Regions from separate parts of the Priestia megaterium genome, predicted to be linked through region 1. Evidence: riboswitches for the same ligand, from Rfam matches in the RefSeq annotation. Region 1 holds a riboswitch; each other region holds the start of a gene.
What was found. Region 1 has a riboswitch for S-adenosylmethionine ahead of CEQ83_RS07130 (trans-sulfuration enzyme family protein). Riboswitches for the same ligand answer to the same signal wherever they lie in the genome.

Region 1 (8,098 bases):
TTGCTCTTGAAACAAAACAAAATAACAATCAGCAAAATAATCAACCGGCGCAGCTTATTCCACAACAGCAATATACATTTATTTATTACCAGCTCGCTCATGTTAAAAGCATTACAGAGGATACAAAGTCTAATTCCGCGCAAACATTTTCTGGATTTAATAGTGAAGTAGAACTGCACAGAGCCAACACATTTGCAGGCACTTTATTATTGATGAAAGATAAACAAGTGCAAATAAATCAAGGAGGGCCAGAGAAAAAATTGGGTAAGATCCTTGATGTATTAGGCTCATTTGAATCTGCGTATGTCGTATTACTAACAGAAGATGACGGCGTCGTTTATATCAATGTAGAGCACATAAAGAGTGTAAGTGAAGTTGTAAGCAAAAATACGCCTGTTGTTCCGCAAAACCCATTATTAGTTGAAGAGACACCTGAGTATATTAAAGCGAAAAGTTTCAATGAACTGTTTGAAGAGTTTTCGCATAGATGGGTAGCTATTAACGGCGGAGGGCCAGAGGCTGTAGAAGGTGTGTTAGTTCAAAGTCGCAATGGAAACTTTACTCTTGTACAAAATAATCAAGTTCTACGTTTACAACCAAGACACGTAAAAACCATTGCCTTAGGATCAAAAGGATCTTTCAAGCAAAATGAAGAAAATTCTGAGCAAAATGGAGATACAAATGAAGAAGATTCTGTGCAAGAATCAACTACTGTAGATAGAACCGGAGGTCGCACGGATGGCCGTACTGGAGACCGTACCGGAAGACGTACAGGAGGTCGCACAGACGATCGCTCGGGAGGTCGCCGTACGGGTTCACGCTCTTCAACACCAGGTGAAAAAGTTATTAAAACGAAAAATTATCGTTGGAAAGCATGATGAACTGGAACATAAAAGGTGCTTATAAAGCACCTTTTCTATCATATAGGAAAAAGGAGGAGAATGAGTATGAGTATGAATCATTATATTGATAAAATTGTTGAAGTCGATATATCAGGTAAAACAACGTTTGTAGGAAAACTTGTTGATCTCGGGTTAGATGTAATGGTTTTATATAATGGACATGATTATTTGTATATTCCTCTTTTACACATACATCGCTTACGAGAGGTTTCAGAAGAAGATTATACACCTTTACGAACCATAGAAGAGAACTTAATAGAAGAAAGTCAGCGGATTTCTTATCGTAATATTTTACAGCAGGCAAAAGGGAAATTTATTGAAATTTATGTAACAGGAGGAAAATCATTGCATGGCTATATTACAAGCGTGCTGAATGATTATCTTGTGTTTTATTCTCCAGTGTATAAAAATGTCTTTGTTTCTCTACATCATTTGAAATGGCTTACCCCTTATAGTAATGAGTTAACCCCTTATTCTTTAAGTGACAAAGAGCTCCCAGTAAGGCCTGCCTCTGCACCTTTTGTCAGAAACTTTGAAGAGCAGCTTAAAAAATATGAAAATCAACTGGTCGTATTAGATTTAGGGGATCAATCAGAAAAAATTGGCGTACTTAAAGAAGTTTCTAATAATATTGTTGAACTAATTACGGCAAATGGAGAAAGTATGTATTGGAAGTTAGCTCACGTAAAATCTGTGCACTTGCCTTAGAAAAAGAGACCTCGGTGTCGTCTCTTTTTTTATGTACTTATCAGGACAAGTATATTGAATAAACAAATGAGATGATTTAAATTTTTTAGAAAATTATGTTGACAATAAAGAAAATCTTTATTAAAGTTAGTAACAACAAACGTTAACCACCAACAATTATATAGAACTCTTATCAAGAGTGGCGGAGGGACTGGCCCTGCGATGCCCGGCAACCATCAAATGAAACATTCATTTGAACGGTGCTAATTCCTGTGGAACATCAGTATTGTTCTAACAGATGAGAGAAATCGTGTATAAACGAACACTCTTCCATCTGTGAAGAGTGTTTTTTATTTTGAGTTAAGGAGAGAAATAGATGAAAATTGAAACTTTATTAGTTCGTTCAGGAGTAGGTCGTGACCCTTCAACAGGTTCTATTACAACACCCATTTACCAAGCATCAACATTTGCTCATCCTGCTTTAGGGCAAAGTACAGGATTTGACTATGCACGTACGGCAAATCCTACTCGTACGGCATTGGAAGAAGCAATTGCTGCTTTAGAAAAAGGCGAAGTAGGAGTAGCATTCGCTTCAGGAATGGCGGGTGTAATGTCAGTTTTAGCGCTATTTAAAAACGGAGATCATTTAATTGTATCAGAGGATTTATACGGAGGAACGTACCGAGTACTAAATGAAATCTTTTCAGAGCAAGGAATTACTGTTTCGTACGTCAACACAGCCCATCTCGAGCAAGTAAAAGATGCGCTTCGTCCCAACACGAAAGCTTTATTCATTGAAACACCTACAAATCCAATGATGCACGTGACTGATTTGCCAGAAGCAATTGCGTTAGCTAAACAGCATGATTTGCTTACTATCATTGACAATACATTCATGTCCCCTTACTATCAGCGTCCTTTAGAGCTTGGAGCAGATATTGTGATACATAGTGCAAGCAAATACATTGGGGGTCATAATGATGTAGTTGCTGGTCTTGTAGTCGCTCGATGTAGTAGCTTAGGAGAAAAAATTCGTTTTTATCAAAATGCAGCTGGGGCAATCTTAGGTCCACAAGATAGCTGGCTGTTATTGCGCGGTATTAAGACGCTAGCGCTTCGTATGGAAAAACATAACGAAAACGCACTGAAAATTGCAAATTGGCTTACTGCTCATGATCTCGTGGAAAAAGTGTATTACCCTGGTCTTGAAACACATCCGGGCTATGAAATCATGAAGAAACAAGCAACTGGATTTGGAGGCATGATTTCTTTTGCTGTCTCACACCCTGACATCGTGTCAGTACTTTTAGAAAATGTTAAAGTTATTACATTTGCAGAAAGCTTAGGAGGCGTGGAAAGTTTAATGACATTCCCAGCTCGTCAAACACACGCTGACATTCCGGAGGAAATTCGAAATCGTGTCGGAGTAACAAACTGTTTACTTCGATTATCAGTTGGAATTGAGCACGCAGATGATTTAATTAAAGATTTGAAGGAGGCATTTGATGCATACCAACAATAATAAACATAGATTTGGTACGAACTTAATTCATGCAAATACAGGAATTGACGGTCATTTTGGAGCGGTTAACGTACCTATTTATCAAGTATCTACATTTAACCAAGAAGATGAGACGAACAACGGCCGCTATGACTATTCTCGTTCAGGAAACCCAACGCGTGAGGCTTTAGAAAACACTATTGCTCAGCTAGAAAATGGATACGCTGGTTTTGCTTTTTCATCAGGTATGGCTGCTATTTCATCGGTGTTATCTATTTTTGAATCAGGGGATGAAATTTTAGTTTCACACGATACGTACGGCGGGACATATCGTGTATTAACACGATTATTTTCAAAGTTTGGTATCAAAACAACTTTTGTTGATACAACGAAGGTTGAGAAAGTAGAAGAAGCTATCACAAAAGATACGAAGGCTATCTATATCGAAAGCCCTTCAAATCCATTTTTACAGGTAACGGATATTAAAGCAGTAGCAAGTTTGGCGAAGGAGCACAATCTCCTTACAATTGTGGATAACACGTTTTTAACACCTTATCTACAGCAGCCGATTGACCTTGGTGTAAATATTGTCATTCATAGTGCTACAAAATATATCAGCGGCCACAGTGACGTCATTGGCGGTTTAGTTGTAGTAAGCGATGAAAAGCTAGCGGAAGAAGTAAAGTTTGTACAAAATGCTTTTGGTGCTATCTTGGGGCCACAGGATTGTTTTTTACTGCTTCGAGGCATTAAGACATTAAAAGTTCGTTTAGATCAGCAGTTAAAAACAGCGCTGCAGTTTGCAAAGTGGCTTGAAGAACAATCTCTAGTGAGCCGTGTATACTACCCAGGCTTAAAAAGTCATCCGGACCACAAACTCATTTCAGAACAAGCAAATGGATACGGAGCTATGATTTCTTTCCAAGTGCAGGATGAAAAAGTAGCACGACATATTTTACAAGGAGTCAAATTAGCTTCAATTGGCGTTAGTCTAGGTGCAGTTGAATCCATTCTCACGCATCCTGCAACAATGTCTCATGCAAGTATCCCAAAAGAAGTACGTGAAGAAAAAGGAATTACTGATTCACTTCTTCGCCTTTCAGTAGGGTTAGAGGAATTCGAGGATTTGAAGCAAGACTTTAACGCTGTTTTTCAAAGCTTAGAAGAAAAAGCGTTAATTAAATAAAAAAAGGACTTCCATTAAGGAAGTCCTTTTTTTGTTATATACAGCTATCTAAAAGGTTTGTGTATAGGGACGTAAGCGCAACTTTTTCATCAGAGGAAAGACTGCTGTTTAGAATTCTTTTTATGCCAAGATGATATTTTACATACGGTGTTTGCCGAACGCGTGGATGAGTCATTTCATCTTTTAAATCTTTCAGAATGGCTTCGTGAAGCTGATCTTCACTTGTCAGGGCTTGTTTAGAAGCGAAAGAACGGTTCAACCATAGGGTCTGATAAGCTGCTAGTAAATGTTCAGAAGTCATTGTGCAAAGAGCTCCTTTAGATTAGTTTCTTCATTATAATAATCTATAGTTTATCATAAGTATTAATACGTGTACGTAACTTTTACAGAAGCGGATACAGTCAAGGACTGAGCTTGGATAGGGGGAGAGGCTGCTAATAACTTAGGCGAGGAGCCAGATGACTGATAGACGGGGCCTTCTTCGATTAAAATGGGGATTTGGTTAATAGGGAGCTGCAGCGTGTTGGCAATGGTAAAGGCCTTTTCTTTAGCGTTAAGCAAAGCTTTACTTATCGCTTCTTGTTCATATTTATCATCATTTGTAACGTGAAATTGAAGATCTTGCGCTACGTTGGCTCCGCTTGAAAACGTAGCGTTATAAACATCGCCAGCTTGTTTTACATCTTGTACTCTTACTCTAAACAAATGCTGTACTTCGTATCCCGTAAGAGTCGATTTTCCATCGCTGTAATCATATTTAGGATTTATAGTGAATGAAGCTGTTTCAATTTGCTGGTCGTTGATTCCAAGTTTTTTCATCTCTTGCAGCAGAGTATTTGAAACAGCTGAATTTTCTTTTAAGGCTTCTTGAACGTCTCGGTTTTCCGTGCGCGTTCCAATCGTCATGGAAATTTCATTTGGAATGGCTGAAGCAGTTCCTTCACCAGTTACTTTAATTTCTCTATTTTGTGTATCTACGCGCAGTGGCTGTGTAGGTTCGTAAGGGAAATAAGAATGTTGCATGTAAAAACCCTCCTTAATCCGTCTTTAGTACATATATATGACTGCAGGGCTTGCATTAAAAGCAAAAAGTACACAAGTCGTAACTTGTGTACTTTTTTTACTATTTTGTATGCTGTTCTAATACGCTTTCCATGTTTCTAAATTGATCTTCTACAGCTTCTGAAGGCTTTTTTGTTAACAGACTTACTACAATAACAGCCAGCAAGCTTAAGAAAAATCCAGGAATCATTTCGTAAAGGGCATCTTTCAATGGAGTATTTACCCAAATTAATACTGTAGCTGCACCTACAATCATTCCTGCAAGGGCTCCCCATCTAGTCATACGCTTCCAGTAAAGACTTAGTAAAATGGCCGGGCCAAATGCAGAACCAAATCCAGCCCATGCGTATCCGACAAGTCCTAAAATCGTATCACTAGGCTTTAAAGAAAGCAAAATACCAATAATTGCAACACCTAAAACCGCAGCTCTTCCGACTGTTACAAGCTCTTTGTCAGAGGCTTTACGTCGGAAAAATGTTTTATAAAAATCTTCTGTAACAGAGCTTGCCGTTACAAGCAGCTGAGAAGAAATAGTACTCATAATCGCTGCCAATAAAGCTGCATATAAAAATCCAGTAATTAATGGATTAAATAAAACATCAGCAAATTTAATAAAGATTGTTTCAGGATCCCCAAGTTTCATCCCAGTTTGATCCACATAAGCAATTCCAACAAGACCCGTTAACATAGCGCCAATGATTGATAGGATCATCCAGCTCATACCGATACGACGGGCAGGCTTTAATTCTTTAATAGAAGAGATCGCCATAAAGCGAACGATAATATGAGGTTGACCAAAATAGCCAAGTCCCCAGGCTAAAAAAGAAATAATCCCTACTACGGTTGTACCTTTAAATAAATCAAGGTAAGTTGGATCGATATTTTTTACAATATCCATTGTTGTTCCAACGCCGCCTAAGTCAGTAAAGGCTACAATAGGCACTAAAACAAGGGCAATGAACATAATAACGCCTTGCACAAAATCTGTTAAACTAACGGCTAAGAAACCGCCGAACAGAGTATAGGCAATAACGACAGCAGCCGTTACAAATAGTCCTATTTGGTAATTTAAACCAAATGCCGATTCGAATAATCTTCCGCCTGATACCATACCAGCTGAAGTGTAAAGAGTGAAGAAAATAAAGATAACAATCGCTGATACTGTTCGAAGAACCTTGGCATGGTCCCCAAAGCGATTTTCAAAAAAGTCCGGAATTGTAATGGAGTCATTCGCTACTTCCGTATAAGTGCGAAGACGCGGAGCGAGGATTAAATAATTTAAATAAGCACCAATAGATAAACCTACTGCAAGCCATAAACTTGAAAGACCTGTCACGTACATGGATCCAGGAAGGCCCATTAACATCCATCCGCTCATATCTGAAGCACCTGCTGAAAGCGCAGTAACAGCCGGACCTAGTCCGCGTCCGCCTAGCATGTAACCCGATACGTCTTGAGTTGTTTTTGTGTAGGCATACCATCCTATTCCGAGCATTCCTACAAAATAAATGCCCAGTGAAATATAAACACCAATATCCACCAAATCTCCCCTTTATGCATTTTTTATGCATGAAACGAGCACTACTCGCCATGCAAACATCTTATGGTTTCTAAAACTAACAAACTTTTCCCTTACTATCAACCCACAAAACCGTAAAATACATGAGGCGAAAATCCCCTATCCCCCTATAACAAAGAAATGAAAACGTTTTCAAAATAAAATAAAATAAAAATATTCAGAAACTTATAAGTGCATTTTTTATGCAATATTTTATGCAATGGGTAAAATAAAAAGAGCATTTTATAAAATGCTCTTTTGACATTCATGTATATTAGCGTGAATTTGGAAACACGCGGCGAACAACTTCTGAAAACTCGTCAAACAGTCCAGAGACTGGTTTACCCGTTTGAAGCTTGTCTACATATCCATTCATACGGTTTACAAAGTCGGGGTTTGTTGATACAAACACTCGATGAACACTGCCGTCGGCTTTTCGTACTTCGTGTGCGATCTTATGCTCCATATCTTTTGTGAGATTGCCTTCTTTGTTATCGTCTAATACAGCTGCTACATAAGCTGTATGGTCGGTTACGATTACGTTAGCATCTTTTACATTTTTTAACGCTACGATACGATCAGCTGCCACATCGGCTACTCTCATTCCGCCGGACTGATTGTACTGTTCTTTCTCATTACGCTGTACGTCTTGCGTATTATTTACGTCATTCATTTTCGTTTTATTGTTTCCATTTTCATATGTGACGTTGCGGACTGTATTATCGTCAATGACGCCATCTTTACCTTGATCTGCTGTGCTGCAGCCGAATAAAGAAAGGGTCGTCATGCAGCCTACAACAAACAAAAACGATTTCTTCATGATAGTATCACTCCTTATAAGTTTTAACCTTTCTTATAATTTGTTAAAAACGTGTGAAGCATACATGAAAAATATAAAAAAGCCTATACTATCGAAAAAGGAGGAATATGTATGAGTGAAATCCGACAAAGCATATTTGTGCTTCATACAAAAGAAGAAAACCATGAAGAAACAACAACGTTTGCGTTAACTTCAGAAGAAGCTAAGCTATTATTTGAAACCCTGCAAAATAAACGAAAAGAAATTATCGACGCCCATATTGATAACATGTTGACGTAAGGAAGGTAAATATCTTGTAAAACAGATGAGCCATATGTTAAAGGTGGCCAAATATTTGCATTCTACATATAGGTATAGTATAATGTAAACGCAACCAAATATA
Region 2 (8,098 bases), 1.7 Mb from region 1:
TACGAAGAGGATGAGTATAAAGCAGTAAAAGAAAATAAAAAGGTGATCCACCTGTCATCTTTACGCTCTCAAAATAATGTCATTTTAGAAAACAGCGGAGCGAGCTTAATTGATTTAGGAGATGATGTGGCATGCCTGCAGTTTACTTCTCCTAACAATGCGATTGGGCTAGATATTATCAGCTTATTGAATCAGTCTCTTGAAGAAGTGAACAAGAATTATAAGGGGATGGTCATAGGAAACCAAGGAAAAAATTTCTGCGTTGGCGCTAACTTAGCTATGATTTTGATGGAAGCACAAGATGACAATTATTTTGAAGTTGAGCTTGTCATTAAACAATTTCAACAGGCAATGATGAAGGTGAAATATAACGAAAAGCCGGTTGTTGCAGCTCCATTTGCGATGACTCTTGGAGGCGGAGCAGAAATTTGCTTACCGTCAGCTAAAATCCAAGCTTCTGCTGAAACTTACATGGGCCTTGTAGAAGTAGGAGTCGGGTTAATTCCTGGCGGAGGAGGTAACAAGGAGCTTTATATCAAACAGCTAAATGGTTTACCGAACGGTGTAACGCTCGATCTTCAGCAAATTGCCAATAAAACATTTGAAACAATTGCTACTGCAAAAGTATCTACTTCTGCTGCAGAAGCTAGGCAGCTAAACTTTTTAAACCTCCATGATGCTATCAGTGTAAACGGAGATCACTTGCTGAATGATGCAAAGAACTCAGTCCTTGCTTTACACGACACGGGCTATAAACCGCCTGTAAAAACTAAAGTTCCTGTCGTTGGAGAAACAGGATATGCAACGTTGCTGCTAGGAGCTCAATCCATGAAATATTCAGGATATATATCAGAACATGATTACAAAATTGCTAGTAAGTTAGCATTTGTATTAGCTGGAGGACGCGTAGCGTTTGGTTCCGAAGTGGATGAAGAGTATTTGCTTGATTTAGAGAGAGAAGCATTTTTAAGCCTTGTTGGAGAAGCGAAGTCTCAAGAACGTATGCAGCACATGTTAGTTAAAGGAAAGCCACTGCGCAATTAAGGGGGAGAAAAAATGAGAGAAGCAGTTATTGTAGCAGGTGCTAGGACACCGGTCGGAAAAGCAAAAAAAGGTTCATTGGCAAGTGTTAGACCTGATGATTTGGGAGCTATTGCGGTTAAAGAAACTCTTCGCCGAGCAGGCGGATACGAAGGACCGATTGATGATTTAATTATTGGTTGTGCGATGCCTGAGGCAGAACAAGGTTTGAATATGGCTCGAAATATTGGCGCTCTTGCAGGTTTGCCTTATACGGTGCCAGCAATAACGATTAATCGTTATTGTTCATCAGGTTTGCAAAGTATTGCCTACGGTGCAGAACGAATTATGCTAGGGCAAGCCAAAGCAGTGTTAGCTGGAGGAGCAGAATCAATGAGTTTTGTTCCAATGTTTGGAAACGTAGCGCGTCCGAATGTTCAGCTGGTTGAAAATGCGCCGGAGTATTATATGGGCATGGGACATACAGCAGAACAAGTGGCGATGAAATACGGCATTTCACGTGAAGACCAGGATGCATTTGCCGTACGCAGCCATCAAAAAGCAGCAAAAGCACTTCAAGAAGGGAAGTTTAACGACGAAATTGTTCCCGTGGAAGTGACGCTTCGGAAAATCGATGAAAACAATAAGCTACGTGAACAAAAGCTGATGTTCTCTCAAGATGAAGGAGTTCGTCCTGGCACAACTGCGGACGTATTAGGGAAACTTCGTCCAGCCTTTTCGATTAAAGGATCCGTCACAGCTGGAAACTCTTCGCAGACAAGTGACGGAGCTGCATCCGTTTTTCTAATGGATAAAGAACAAGCTGAAGCAGAAGGCTTAAAGCCTTTGCTTAAGTTTCGCTCATTTGCAGTTGGAGGAGTTCCGCCTGAAGTAATGGGGATTGGCCCGGTAGCTGCCATCCCTAAAGCTCTTAAACTAGCAGGGCTGGAGCTTTCTGATATCGGATTGTTTGAATTAAATGAAGCATTTGCTTCTCAAGCACTTGGCGTTATTCGTGAATTAAATATTAATGAAGATAAAGTAAATGTAAACGGAGGCGCTATTGCCTTAGGTCATCCATTAGGCTGTACTGGAGCTAAGCTGACTCTTAGCTTAATGCACGAAATGCAGCGTCGAAATGAGCAGTTTGGAATTGTCACCATGTGTATTGGTGGAGGAATGGGAGCTGCTGGTGTATTTGAATTGTTAGCATAATCATTTCAAAGGGGGATATGAACATGTCAAATAAAACAAAACAAATGATTAAAGGTGGAAGTTTTTTAATTGAAGAAGGCGATGCAAGCCGCGTCTACACACCGGAGGATTATACATCTGAACAAAAGATGATTGCCAAGACGACAGATGAATTTGTAGAAAACGAAGTCCTTCCGCAAGTGGAATATTTAGAAAAGCATGAGTTTGACCGTTCTGTAAAGCTATTAAAACAAGCTGGTGAATTAGGCTTGCTTGGTGCAGATGTACCGGAAGAATACGGTGGGCTTGGTTTAGATAAGATTACCTCGGCTTTAATTGCTGAAAAAATGTCTCGAGCAGGCGGATTTTCCATCACTCATGGTGCTCATGTAGGAATTGGGTCATTGCCAATCGTCTTATTTGGAACAGAAGAGCAAAAACAAGCATATTTACCTGCTTTAGCGGTAGGGGAAAAAATAGCGGCTTATGCGCTGACTGAACCGGGTTCTGGTTCGGATGCTCTCGGTGCTCGAACAACAGCTCGCCTTAACGCAGAAGGTACACACTATGTGTTAAATGGAGAAAAGCAGTGGATTACGAATGCTGGATTTGCTGATGTATTCGTGGTGTACGCAAAAATTGACGGCGATAAATTTTCTGCTTTTATCGTTGAGCGCGAATTTCCAGGCGTTTCGGTTGGCCCGGAAGAGAAGAAAATGGGAATCAAAAGCTCATCAACCAGAACGTTGATTCTTGAAGATGCGCTTGTTCCAAAAGAAAACGTGCTAGGTGAAATTGGAAAAGGCCATGTGATTGCCTTTAACATTTTAAATATTGGGCGCTATAAGCTTGGAGTTGGAGCAGTTGGAGCAGGGAAACGTGCGTTAGAAATTACGTCTCAATACGTTAACCAGCGTCAGCAGTTTAAAACGCCAATTGCTAAATTCTCATTAACACAAGAAAAGTTAGCCACAATGGCTTCTAAATTGTATGCAACTGAAAGCTCCGTATATCGTACGGTAGGACTTTTTGAAGACCATATGGGCCAGCTTTCAGAAGAACAGCAAAAAGACGGAAAACAAATTGCTGCTTCCATTGCTGAATATGCTATCGAATGTTCATTAAATAAAGTGTTTGCCACGGAAGCTCTTGACTACATTGTAGATGAAGGCGTGCAGCTTCATGGAGGCTACGGTTTTATGAGCGAGTATGAAATTGAGCGTCTGTATCGCGATTCTCGCATTAATCGTATTTTTGAGGGAACAAATGAGATTAACCGTCTTTTAGTACCAGGCACATATTTACGCAAAGCGTTAAAAGGAGAGCTTCCACTGCTTCAAAAAGCACAAACGCTTCAAGAAGAATTGATGATGCTTATGCCGCAGGAAGTAGGAAATGAGCCGTTAGATCAAGAAAAAATGCTTGTGCAAAACGGGAAGAAAATTGCGCTCTTGCTTTTGGGATTAGCTGCACAAAAGTATGGCAAAGAATTAGAAAAAGAACAAGAAATTCTCGTTAATATTTCTGATATGATTAGTAACGTATATGCAATGGAATCTACTGTTTTACGTACTGAAAAAGCCATTTCCAAAACAGGAGTAGATCAAAACAGCTTAAAATTAAAATACACGCAAGTATTCTGCCAAGAAGCATTTAATCGAATCGAAGCAGATGCAAAAGAAACGTTAATTGGCGTTGAACAAGGTGATACGCTTAGAGTCATGCTTTCGTCTCTTCGCAAATTAACTCGCTATACACCAATCAATGTAATTAGCGTAAAGCGCGAGGTTGCAAAAACGCTTCTAGAAGTAGAGAAGTTCACAGTTTAAGGAAAAAGGAGCTCGTTTTGCGAGCTCCTTTTTGTTTAAGAAGCCTCTATCTAGGTAAATGATAAAGGATGTGTTAAAATACGAAAAAAGCTTAAAATAAAGGGTGGTTGACGAAATGTCATTATTTTTTTATTCATATCCAAAGTGCGGTACGTGCCGAAAAGCAAAGAAGTGGCTCGATGATAACGGAGTAGCATATGAAGAAATTCATATTGTAGAAAATCCGCCAACAAAAGAGCAGCTGCAAGCTTACTATCAGAACAGCGGCCTAGAATTAAAAAAATTCTTTAATACAAGCGGTAAAAAATATCGCGAGTTAGGTCTTAAAGATAAAGTAAGCAGTGCGAGTGAAGACGAACTTCTGTCTATTCTTGCGTCAGATGGCATGTTAATTAAGCGTCCGCTGCTAACAGATGGACAAAAAGTAACGCTTGGTTTCAAAGAAGAGCAGTTTGAGGACGTGTGGAAGTAAGTTTTCAAATAGAAAATTTTTACCTTTTACGTTACACTGTTAATAGGAAGTTATTTTAGGTTGTAGAAAGTGTTCTCCACGTTGAAGGCGCTTTTTATATAAACAAATTACGATACATATTTTGGAGGGATTAAGATGAGTACACCAAAAGATTTGCGTTATTCTGAAGAGCATGAATGGGTAAAAACAGAAGGAGACGTTGTCCGCGTAGGTATTACACATTTCGCTCAAGCTGAGCTTGGAGACATCGTATTCGTTGAACTGCCAGAAGTAGGAGCAACAGTAGAAGCTGACGAGCCGTTTGGTAGCGTTGAATCAGTAAAAACAGTTTCTGAGCTTTACGCACCAATTAGCGGTGAAGTTGTAGCAGTAAACGACAACTTAGGCGATAGTCCTGAACTTGTTAATGAATCTCCATACGAAGAAGCATGGATGATTACAATCAAACCATCTGATGCTTCTCAAGTAGACAAGCTGATGACAGCAGAGCAATACGAAGAAATGACAAACGAAGGATAATATTCCTCCATAAATTGTCTTTATGAAAAGTTTTTGACTGGACACTCTATTAGTAAACAAGCTAAAGGAGTGTCTTTTTATGTTTGAAAAACAAAAAATGGACGTTACAGATCGCGTTACAGCTAAATTTCATGACGGCGGTATGAAATTATACGTTGATAAGCAGCCAATTGGTGAAGTTAGCTACGGAACAAGCGGCAATGAATACCGCTTTGAAGAAGGATATTCGCAAGAAAATAATAAGTTCTATCAATACGCGGACGTACAAAAACAAGGTGAAACGCAAAAATATACAGACTGCGATGAAGAAGCAGGATGGTGCTAAACAGTGGCAACTGCCGCTGTTTTTCTTGTTTTATAGAGATAATATGGCCTAAACTGCCTTTTAAAAGAGTTCTTTCTTGCAAATTTCTTTTAAAAAACAGGTGAACTGTGATACATTAACGAATATTGTATAGCATAAAGAAATGATGTTACTATACAACTGACGATTATGGGTGATGAAAATGGGGCTAATTGAAATTGAAAAAGTAATTATTGTCGAAGGAAAGTCAGATAAAAAGCGTATTCAAGATATCATTCGAGAACCAATTGAAATTATTTGTACAAACGGTACGATTAGTTTATCAAAGCTGGATGAAATTATTGACTGTACGTTTAACAAAGAGGTATACATACTCGTTGACTCTGATGATTCAGGGAATAAGCTGAGAAAACAATTTAAACGAGAGCTTCCGGAAGCAGAGCATCTATATATTGATAAAATGTACCGAGAAGTTGCTGCCGCCCCTAGACATCACATAGCAACAGTATTGCTGAGTGCCAATATCGATGTTAATGCAGAATTTTTAACATAAAAGGAATGAGCAACATGCAAGAATGGAGCGAAAAACAGCTGGATGATCAGTTAAAAGAAGGAGAAAGAGCCTTTATCTTTTTCCATACGCCTTTTTGCGGGACATGTCAGCTGGCAAAAAAAATGTTAACCGTGGCAGAAGCGATGCTGCCGGATGTAACCATCGGAATGAGCAATTTAAATTATATGCCTTCAAAAGCAGAATTATTTTCTATTGAAAGCGTACCTTGTTTGATTGAAGTGGAAAATGGTGAAATGGTAAAAAAACTCTACGCGTTTCATTCCATCGAGCACGTACTCGAGGAGCTTCGATAATCAAACGTTTGTTTAAAATGAAGAAATGGAAAGAGAGCGAACCGTTGGGGCTGTTGAAATCTTGGGATATTATCCCAAGAACAAAATCTGTTGACAGCCTATCTGACACATGCTAAAATCACACTCATGAATGTTCATAAATGAATGAATATTTCCCAAAAACAAAATAATTGTTGCGAACTCTTATCAAGAGAGGTGGAGGGACTGAGCCCTGTGAAACCCGGCAACCGTCAGACTAACTGAAATGGTGCCAATTCCTGCAAAGCTATGCGCTTTGAAAGATGAGAGAAAGGATTAAATATCGAGCCTTTCTGTCATGCGCAGAGAGGCTTTTTTAATGGGGAAAATTGTTTTACGGCTTTTTCATCCTATAGGGCAACCTAACATAATTAAGTTTTTATTAAAGAAGGTGAAGAAATATGATTACATTAACAGACGTTACAAAAATTTATCAGGCCAAAAGCGGTCAAGTAACAGCTGTTGATAATGTGAATCTAACCGTTAACCAAGGTGAAATTTACGGAATTATTGGTTATAGCGGAGCGGGGAAAAGTTCTTTGATTCGCTTGCTAAACGGATTAGAAACACCAACGACAGGAACGGTCGAAGTAGCAGGTAATGATATTGGAAAAATTAAAGGCGGAAAACTCAGAAAAGCTAGACAAGAAATTAGTATGGTATTTCAGCACTTTAATATCTTGTGGTCGCGTACGGTACGAGAAAATATTGCCTTTCCGTTAGAAATAGCAGGGATTTCAAAAGAAAAAAGAATGAAACGAGTAGACGAACTTATTAAGCTAGTCGGGCTTGAAGGGCGTGAAGATGCTTATCCATCACAGCTTAGCGGCGGACAAAAGCAGCGTGTTGGGATTGCTCGAGCGCTAGCGAACAATCCAAAAGTATTGCTTTGTGATGAAGCAACATCAGCGCTTGATCCTCAAACCACAGATTCTATTTTAGATCTGTTAGTAGATATTAATGAGAAGCTAGGGTTAACCATTGTATTGATTACTCATGAAATGCACGTCATTCGTAAAATTTGTCATCGAGTAGCCGTTATGGAAAATGGGGCAGTAGTAGAAGAAGGACAAGTGCTAGAAGTATTCAGAAAACCTAAGCAGCCGATTACAAAACGATTCGTTCAACAGATTTCTGAACCAGAGGAAACGTTTGAAACGATTGAACAAGTAAAAGAGCTGTATCCAAGCGGGCAAATTATTCAGCTGACGTTTGTTGGCGGAAAAGCAGAGCAACCGCTCATTACAACGATTTTAAAACAGTTTGATGTAACGATTAATATTTTGCAAGGAAAGATTTCTCATACACAAACAGGTTCATACGGGACGTTGTTCGTTCATTTAGACGGAGAATTAACAGAAGTTAAAAAAGTCATTGCATACATTCATGAGCAGCAGGTAGAAGTGGAGGTAATGACAAATGCTTGAGAAACTATTTCCAAACGTTATTTTAGATGATTTTATTCAAGCGACAAATGAAACACTATATATGACGGCTATTTCAGTTGTAGCCACATTTGTTCTAGGTATTTTATTGGGCTTGCTTTTATTTTTAACGTCCAAAGGACAGCTTTGGCAAAACAAACCTTTATATGCCATTGTGTCGGCGGTTGTAAATATCTTTCGTTCCATTCCATTCATTATTTTAATTGTTTTACTGATTCCATTTACCAAAGCATTGGTAGGAAGTATTTTAGGCGCTAATGCAGCGTTACCGGCTTTAATTGTTGGAGCAGCACCATTTTATGCGCGTCTTGTAGAAATTGGTCTGCGTGAAATTGATAAAGGTGTTATTGAAGCTGCTAAATCAATGGGAGCCACAACAAGCACTATTATCTTTAAAGTGCTGTTACCTGAATCGCTGCCAGCTTTGATT
Region 3 (8,098 bases), 170 kb from region 1:
AAAGTCGTGTACCACACAAATATCGTGCTTGGCAGCAAACGCCACGGTGTCTTCAAAAAATTCTGCCGTTGCCACTGCACCGGTAGGATTATTCGGATAGTTTAAAAACATGAGCTTTGCCTGTTCTTTAGCACGTTCACCTATCTTTTCGTATACGGGCAGAAAATGATTTTCAGCCGTGAGCGGCATCACTTCCATCTTTGCTTTTGCAAGCTCTACTCCAGACCAGTAATCAGGATATCCAGGATCCGGAACCAGCACCGTATCTCCAGGGTTTAATAAGCACTGCGGGATTTCAACAAGTCCACCCTTCCCGCCAAACAAAATAGCTACTTCTTTTTCAGGATCCACATCAACGCCATATTCTCGTTTATAAAAAGTCGCAACGGCCTCTTTCAAAAACTGGTGCCCCCGAAATGGAGAATATTTATGATGCATAGGATTAGCACTTGCTTTTTGCAGTGTTTCTACAATATGTGAAGGAGTAGGCTGATCAGGATTGCCCTGCCCTAAGTTAATAACGTCGTGCCCTTGGGCCATTACTTTTCCTACCTTGCCTACAAGTGATGCAAAAAATTGTTTTGGTAAACTTTTTAATAGTTCCGATTGCTCAAATTGTTTCATCATCGCACACCTTCTCAAAAAATTCTTGAAATTCTAGTCACAAATAATATATTGTAATACTCAACTTGTAAAGTCATTTTTTTCAACTACTACAAAAAGGACGGATGATAAAGTGAGTGTAAAAATCACGTGTTTGCAGCTTGATATTGCGTTTGGAAACCCAACTAAAAACCGAAAATATATTCAACAAAAAATGACGGAAGCTCTGAAAGAAAACCCTGACATCCTTGTGCTTCCTGAGCTATGGGATACAGCTTATGATTTGACGCGGCTAGACGAAATTGCCGATGATGAAGGACAGCAGGCCAAGCAATTAATCTCTCAATTTGCTAAAACGAACGAAGTAAATATTGTGGCAGGTTCGATCGCGAAAAAAACAGAGCAAGGCGTCACAAATACGATGTATATTTTTGACCGAAAAGGTCGTGAAGTGTCACAATACAGTAAGCTGCACTTATTTAAATTAATGGATGAGCACCTCTATCTAGAAGCAGGAACAGCAAAAAATCTTTTTACACTTGAACAGTCTTTATGCGCAGGAGTTATTTGTTACGATATTCGTTTTCCAGAATGGATTCGCGTGCATACTAGCAGCGGAGCAGAAGTCTTATTTGTTGTTGCTCAGTGGCCGGCTCCAAGACTTGCCCATTGGAAAGCACTGCTCATTAGCCGCGCAATCGAAAATCAATGCTATGTAATCGCGTGTAATCGTGTAGGCCAAGATCCTAATAACACATTTGCCGGACATTCCTTAGTCATAGATCCGTGGGGAGAAATAATCGCTGAAGCTGGCGATAGCGAAGAACTTTTAAGTGCCGACGTTAACCTGGAACTTGTAAAAGAAATTCGTAAACAAATTCCTGTCTTTACAGATCGCCGCACAGAATTTTATTAATTATGTATTGACAGCCGTTTTTTTGCATGATACGATTTTCACCAGATAACATAAAATTTTCAAACAAATCAAAATTGAATAAGTAATCGTACTCTTATCAAGAGTTGGCTGAGGGATTTGGCCCTGTGAAGCCCAGCAACCGACCGTCATTCCATCCTAAGGTGGATCACACCCGTAAAACATGTTTTTACAAAGGCACGGTGCTAATTCCAACAGAAAGTAATTCTTTCTGGCAGATAAGAGGTTTGAACACTACAATCAAGCCTCTTTCCAACGAAAGAGGCTTTTATATTTTCTAAAATTATAAAAGCCTCCATACATTCTTAAACCTATTAACTTAGTAAACAAATCAGTTTAATAAACTATGGAGGGATTCTAATGTCAACAACAAAAACAGAGAAGTATCAGCCTTTAACAGAAATTTCAGCAATCAAACTTGTGAAAAAGCTAGGTCTCTTTGATGCCACAGAAGCACTGACTGCCCGTGAAATCGGTGATGGCAACTTAAATCTCGTCTTTCACATCATAAATGATCAAACGAATAAATCCATTATCGTCAAACAAGCACTTCCCTATGCAAAAGTTGTAGGCGAAAGCTGGCCTCTATCCTTGAACCGTGCCACGATTGAAAGCAATGCGCTCAAGCAATTCGGTGCATTTACCCCTGAACTCGTACCAGCTGTGTATTACCACGATGAAACGCTTGCTGTTACGGTCATGGAAGATCTGTCTCATTTAACGATTTCCCGCGCCGGACTTATTCAAGGAGAAAGTTATCCCCTGCTTTCACAGCATATCGGTTCTTTTCTAGGACATATTGCGTTCAAAACGTCGGATTTTGCCTTAAAGCCTCAGGATAAAAAAGAAGAAGTCGTCAAGTACAGCAATCCGGACTTATGCAATATTACGGAAGATTTAGTTTTTACAGATCCTTTTTTTGATATCGATACAAATGAATTTGAAGAAGCGCTGCGTCCTGATGTAGAAGAATTGTGGAACGATGGAGATGTAAAGTTACAAGCAGCAAAATTAAAATATAAATTTTTAACAAATGCCCAAACGCTAATTCACGGTGATTTACATACAGGAAGCATATTTGCTAGCAGTCAAGAAACGAAAGTGATTGATCCAGAGTTTGCTTTTTACGGTCCGTTTGGATTCGATTTAGGCCAATTTGTTGCAAATTTATTTTTAAATGCTCTTTCTCGAAAAACAGATCGCGAACCGTTATTTGCACACATTACGAACACATGGAACGTATTTAAAGATACCTTTACTGCGCTTTGGCATTCTGAAAACACTGAACCTTTCGCTAAAGATGAGCGCTTGTTACATGAAATTTTAACGCAAACGTGGCAAGATGCTGTTGGATATGCAGGGTGTGAAATCATTCGACGTACGATTGGCTTAGCTCACGTGGCGGACTTAGACGAAATTTCTTCAGAGGAAAGAAAAATTAACGCTAAACGTACTGCGTTAAAAATTGGACGCTATTTACTTCTGCACCAACAAGACGTTTCACCAAATGAATTTGAACATTTACTTCGATAACGAATAATGTACACAATGAAAGGATCGGTATCAGCATGACAAATACACTATCACTTCCGCGCTCAGTGGAATGGAATGAATCATATATTACTTTATTAGATCAGCAGCAGCTTCCTGGCAAAGTTGAATATATTAAGCTGCAAACCATTAAAGACGTATGGGATGCTATCACTACCTTGAAAGTACGCGGAGCCCCTGCAATTGGCATTACGGCGGCTTTTGGTCTTGCTCTTTCTGCGCTTAGCTATGACACGGATTCAGTCAAGGAATTTAACAAAAAGCTAGCTCTAGATCAACAGTATTTAGCTAGTTCACGCCCGACTGCCGTCAATTTATTTTGGGCATTGGACCGCGTAGCGAAAAGCGCTGAATCCGCTTCGTCCGTTAATGAAGCTAAAACAAAAGTTGTTCATGAAGCGATTCAAATTCAAGTAGAAGATGAAGAAACGTGCTACCGAATTGGAGATCATGCCCTTTCTTTATTTAAAAAGAAAGATAAAATCATGACAATATGTAATGCTGGTTCAATTGCTACAGCTTATTATGGAACAGCATTAGCACCTTTTCACTTGTCTAAGCAGCGCGATATTCCGCTTGAAGTATTTGCTTGTGAAACAAGACCCGTTCTTCAAGGTTCTCGCTTAACAGCATGGGAACTTCAGCAGTCGGGAGTAGACGTTACGCTGATTACGGATAATATGGCTGCTCATACCATTAAAACAAAAGGAATTAATGGGATCATTGTAGGTGCTGACCGCATTGCATCAAATGGCGATACGGCTAACAAAATTGGAACGTATGGACTTGCTCTTTTAGCGAAAGCATTCGGTATTCCATTTTACGTAGCAGCGCCGCAGTCCACATTTGATTTATCTATTCAAGACGGAAGCAGCATCCCTATTGAAGAACGTTCACCTAAAGAAGTAACGCACATTGGAGATACGCAAATTGCTCCAGACGGAATCTCTGTGTACAATCCAGCTTTTGATGTGACGCCAAGCGAACTGATTACGGCCATTATTACAGAGCATGGAGTTATCCATTCCCCGTCTTTTGAATCCATTCAAAAAGTTTTGCTGCAATCTGCTCAATAACAAGAGGCTGGGACAAAAGTATTTTAGCCCCACTGCAAAACGAACCACTAATCAACATGTTGATTAGTGGTTCGTTTTTTTGTGATGGTAAATATCGTTTTATCTGTTTCGTTCCCTCTAGCAGTTGATTGGAGGGCAAGGTGAAGACTCCTGCGGGAAAAACGGAAGGGGTGAGACCCCGCAGGAGCGCAAGCGACGAGGAGGCTCAGCGGCCGCCCGCGGAAAGCGAAGTCTTGCACGGAAATCAACTGCGGTGTCACAAGCGGTTCAGTTCATCTATACGAGTTGTTCATCTTTAGATGACATTGATTTTGTTATGTCTCAACCTTTTTTATTAAACAGCGCTTTTTGGCTGCATTTGTAACACAATTGTAACAGTACTCTCTGCTTTTTCTACATATATTATAGGGGATTCTTTTTGAATAAGGAGGAGTAAAAATGAGTGCAGAGCAAAAAACGGATAAAAACAAAGCGTTGAATCGCAAGCAGCAATATCAGCTATTCGATTTATCCAAAGATGAAGAACTAAATTCCCTCCCTTCTCCTCAGCAAATTGACGGTGTTTTTGTGCAGGGAGAAGGCTGGAAATTAGACGGTGAATAGTTATTTTAACTCCAGAGCGCCTTTTGCTACATTTCTTTCAAGCATTAATAGTTTTTCTTTTATATGAGTTTGGGAACCTGCATAACCTGTTAAAGCTCCATTTTTACCAATAACACGGTGACAAGGTAAAATAATAGGCAGTGGATTTCGACGATTCGCTTGTCCCACAGCCCTTACGGCTTTAGAGCGATTAACAGACTCCGCTACATCACTATAAGACCACGTTTGTCCATAAGGTATACCTTTAAGCGTTAACCACACTTCTTTTTGAAAGTCTGTTCCTTTTATATCCAAAGGCACATCAAATGTTAGCGTGCGCCCTTCAGCATAATCCTGAAGCTGCCGCTTCGCTTCTTTCACAAGGTGATAATTCTCGTCATGGACAAGTTTTTTAAGCTGCTCGTTGTGATCATCGCTATCAAACCAAATATGTTGAACCCCTTTTTCCGAGGCTACAATATAAATTTTCAAATCAGAAAATAAGTTCATTTCTCCATAGTACATACTCGCTTATCCTTTCTAATTAGGCTGGAAGAATAACACGAAAAGCCGTTCCTTCTCTTATTTTGCTTTCCACTTCAATTCGCCCTTTATGTTCTTCGATAATTTTATATGAGACCATCAAACCAAGCCCCGTTCCTTTTTCTTTTGTCGTATAAAATGGTTCTCCTAAGCGCTTGATGCGCTCTTCGGGCATTCCGTCTCCTTGATCTCGAATGGAGACCGTCACGTAGTGCGGCTCTGTAGAATAGACCTCAACAAAAATTCTTCCCCCGTTTGACGTAACTTCAATTGCGTTTTTAATTACATTTATTAGTACTTGTTTAATTTGGTTCGGCTCGCAGTATACCATTGGCAGCTGAGGGGACACACTTAGTTCAAACTGAATATTTTCTAAAAGCGCTTGAGCATTTAATAAATCAATCGTTTCTTTAACAACCGCAGCTAGATTTTTCTTTTCGAACTTTACGGCCTGTGGCTTAGCGAGTACTAGAAACTCTGTAATAATGGTTTCGATTCTTTTTAATTCGGATTTAATAATATCAAAATAAAGAGAGTGATCTTCTTGAATGCTGCTTTCTAGCAGCTGAACAAACCCTTTTAAAGCCGTCATCGGGTTGCGGATTTCATGCGCAATCCCAGCTGCTAACTGTCCGACTACTTGAAGCGTATCCGATTTCCGAATCTGCTCCTGCATTTGATTTCGTTCCGTTACGTCTCTTAAAAGCGTCATATATAGACCTGGCAAGATATCTTTTTTCGTAGAGAATTCGATGTTTTTAACTTTTTCGTTCCCCGTAACGTACGTAATCTCTCCTTCAGCTTCCCCTTTTTGCTCAATTGTTTCTTTATGCTCAATGACCGCATCTAAATTCGCTGAAGAAATAAAATCCTCCATGGAATGCGCACAAATCTCCTCTTTGCTGAGTTCGAGAATATCACAAAGAGAAGAATTCACATCAATAATATTTCGCTTGCCGTCCCATAAAACTAACCCATCGATCGAACCATTAAAAATCTGTCTGAATTTCTCTTCGTTATTCCGAAGCTCTTGTTCGATTTTTGTACGTTCACTAATGTTTCGAAAAATGGTTAAATGGTCTCCTTCTATAATGCCTTTTTTCCCTGTGAATTCCAACTGTTTGATTTCTCCATTTGGCATGTAAAAAGGAAGCTGATTGCGAATTTCTCCCTCTTTTTGAAATGTTTGCAGCATTTTTAATGCACTAAAGCTTTGCTTATCGATAAACGTATACAAATTACTTCCAATCAATTTGTTCAACGGCAGCTCGAATGTACGGGACGAAGCAAGATTAGCGTTTAAGATTTCCCCATCGTCTTTCCAAATCAAAATGGCTTCAATCGCATTTTCAAAAATAGCCCTGAAATTTTTTTCGCTTCTCAACAGCTGCTGCTCCATCAGCCGTTTTTCCGTCACGTCTCTCATAATGGACATATAGTATTGACTGTATATATTAGCCGTTGTGGTAAATTCAAAAAAAGTAACGTCTCCATTTTCGAGCTTAATCGGCAGCTCGCCGCTTGTCTTTCCTTCTTGATGCAGAGTTCTCCATAATTTTTTCACTTTATAATGATAAGTAGGTTCTACAAGCTCCTCTAACGTTTTGGTTAAAAGCTGTGCTCTTGTATAATTTAATCGCTCGCAAAATGAAGGGTTCGCGTCGATAAGCTGACCAGTTCGATCAAAAATAACAATTCCATCTACCGCTTCATTAAATACATCCATAAACATATGATGACTAATAAACCGTTCGTTTTCCATCACCTTGTGCTGTGTAATATCTCGAAATGTACACACAATAATGCCCGACATGTGACTATGTTTGTGTGAAGTAAATTCAACATGTTTCATCATGCCGCTTTGAAGCGTCATCGCGCCTTCATATTTGAAATAGCTTTCTTCTAAAAGCGCTGGATAGTACGCTTCAATCATGTCATACGGAAAATACATGAGAAAATCTTTCATTTGATACGTTAATAGCTCATCCTTTGTTTTTTCAAACAGCCCGCAGGCTGATTCATTGGCATTTATAACTTGAAAATACTCATCAAATACGACAATGGCATCTAATACGTCATTAAAAATAGCTCGTAGCTGCTCTAATTCACCTTGCTGCTTTTGCGCAGCTTCAGATGTTAATTCTCTGTGTGGTGACATGCTCATTGCTCCTTTCTTTTGCACTTCCCATTTCCCCACCTTTTATCTATAGACTTAGTATTCTACAAGATTTGCTTTTTACCTTTTTAAAATTAGTCACGTTTATTCAAAATGCGACATTTCTTCACATTCTCCCGTTATTTAAAAAAGGAGCATGAATAAAAGAGGCTGGGACATAACAAAATGAAACCTATGCTCAACATAACAAAGAAAACGAACCGTGAATCAACATGTTTGATTCACGGTTCGTTTTTCACTTCGGCTAAAATACGTTTTCCCAAGCCTCTATCGATCATTCACTACAATATAAGTGGCTTGAATAGGTCCATGCACGCCAACGACTAGATTCATTTCAATATCAGCTGAATTGCTCGGTCCCGTAATAAAGTTAATGCAAGAAGCAATCGTTTCTCCTCGCTCTACTTTTTCATGAATCATTTCAGCAGCTTGTGTCATGCGAGGGACAATGGAGCTTTGAGGAATGATCGCAATATAAGTGGCCGGCAGCAAACTGACCGATCGTCCTTTTGCAGCGCTGCTGAACAAAACAACTGTGCCGGATTCCGCTAGCGTCAAATCACTGAATGTGATGCCTACATTTGCTTGTTCAGCTAGTTTAATATTCTCATCGCCTTTTGCAGAATTCCATAC

Region 2: linked by a shared signal. The riboswitch ahead of CEQ83_RS24310 (methionine ABC transporter ATP-binding protein) and the one ahead of CEQ83_RS07130 (trans-sulfuration enzyme family protein) in region 1 are both predicted to bind S-adenosylmethionine.
Region 3: linked by a shared signal. The riboswitch ahead of mtnK (S-methyl-5-thioribose kinase) and the one ahead of CEQ83_RS07130 (trans-sulfuration enzyme family protein) in region 1 are both predicted to bind S-adenosylmethionine.

The regions. Positions count from the first base shown of each region.
Region 1 covers NZ_CP023317.1:1,418,390-1,426,487, forward strand. Annotated here, with positions in the region: gene CEQ83_RS07120 (hypothetical protein) at 1-878, shown strand, start outside; gene CEQ83_RS07125 (hypothetical protein) at 948-1,610, shown strand; SAM riboswitch class I at 1,777-1,894, shown strand; gene CEQ83_RS07130 (trans-sulfuration enzyme family protein) at 1,966-3,111, shown strand; gene CEQ83_RS07135 (trans-sulfuration enzyme family protein) at 3,095-4,276, shown strand; gene CEQ83_RS07140 (hypothetical protein) at 4,311-4,577, opposite strand; gene CEQ83_RS07145 (SIMPL domain-containing protein) at 4,640-5,299, opposite strand; gene putP (sodium/proline symporter PutP) at 5,400-6,878, opposite strand; gene CEQ83_RS07155 (YhcN/YlaJ family sporulation lipoprotein) at 7,171-7,716, opposite strand; gene CEQ83_RS26975 (hypothetical protein) at 7,828-7,995, shown strand.
Region 2 covers NZ_CP023317.1:4,731,163-4,739,260, reverse strand. Annotated here, with positions in the region: gene CEQ83_RS24350 (3-hydroxyacyl-CoA dehydrogenase/enoyl-CoA hydratase family protein) at 1-1,044, shown strand, start outside; gene CEQ83_RS24345 (acetyl-CoA C-acetyltransferase) at 1,057-2,235, shown strand; gene CEQ83_RS24340 (acyl-CoA dehydrogenase family protein) at 2,259-4,043, shown strand; gene CEQ83_RS24335 (arsenate reductase family protein) at 4,159-4,515, shown strand; gene gcvH (glycine cleavage system protein GcvH) at 4,651-5,034, shown strand; gene CEQ83_RS24325 (YusG family protein) at 5,114-5,359, shown strand; gene CEQ83_RS24320 (toprim domain-containing protein) at 5,541-5,891, shown strand; gene CEQ83_RS24315 (thioredoxin family protein) at 5,906-6,205, shown strand; SAM riboswitch class I at 6,386-6,493, shown strand; gene CEQ83_RS24310 (methionine ABC transporter ATP-binding protein) at 6,625-7,650, shown strand; gene CEQ83_RS24305 (methionine ABC transporter permease) at 7,643-8,098, shown strand, end outside.
Region 3 covers NZ_CP023317.1:1,252,340-1,260,437, reverse strand. Annotated here, with positions in the region: gene CEQ83_RS06315 (pyridoxal phosphate-dependent aminotransferase) at 1-624, opposite strand, end outside; gene CEQ83_RS06310 (carbon-nitrogen family hydrolase) at 737-1,519, shown strand; SAM riboswitch class I at 1,611-1,762, shown strand; gene mtnK (S-methyl-5-thioribose kinase) at 1,898-3,070, shown strand; gene mtnA (S-methyl-5-thioribose-1-phosphate isomerase) at 3,106-4,164, shown strand; gene CEQ83_RS06295 (hypothetical protein) at 4,289-4,528, shown strand; gene CEQ83_RS26955 (hypothetical protein) at 4,603-4,767, shown strand; gene CEQ83_RS06290 (methylated-DNA--[protein]-cysteine S-methyltransferase) at 4,768-5,271, opposite strand; gene CEQ83_RS06285 (PAS domain S-box protein) at 5,291-7,447, opposite strand; gene CEQ83_RS06280 (LutC/YkgG family protein) at 7,733-8,098, opposite strand, start outside.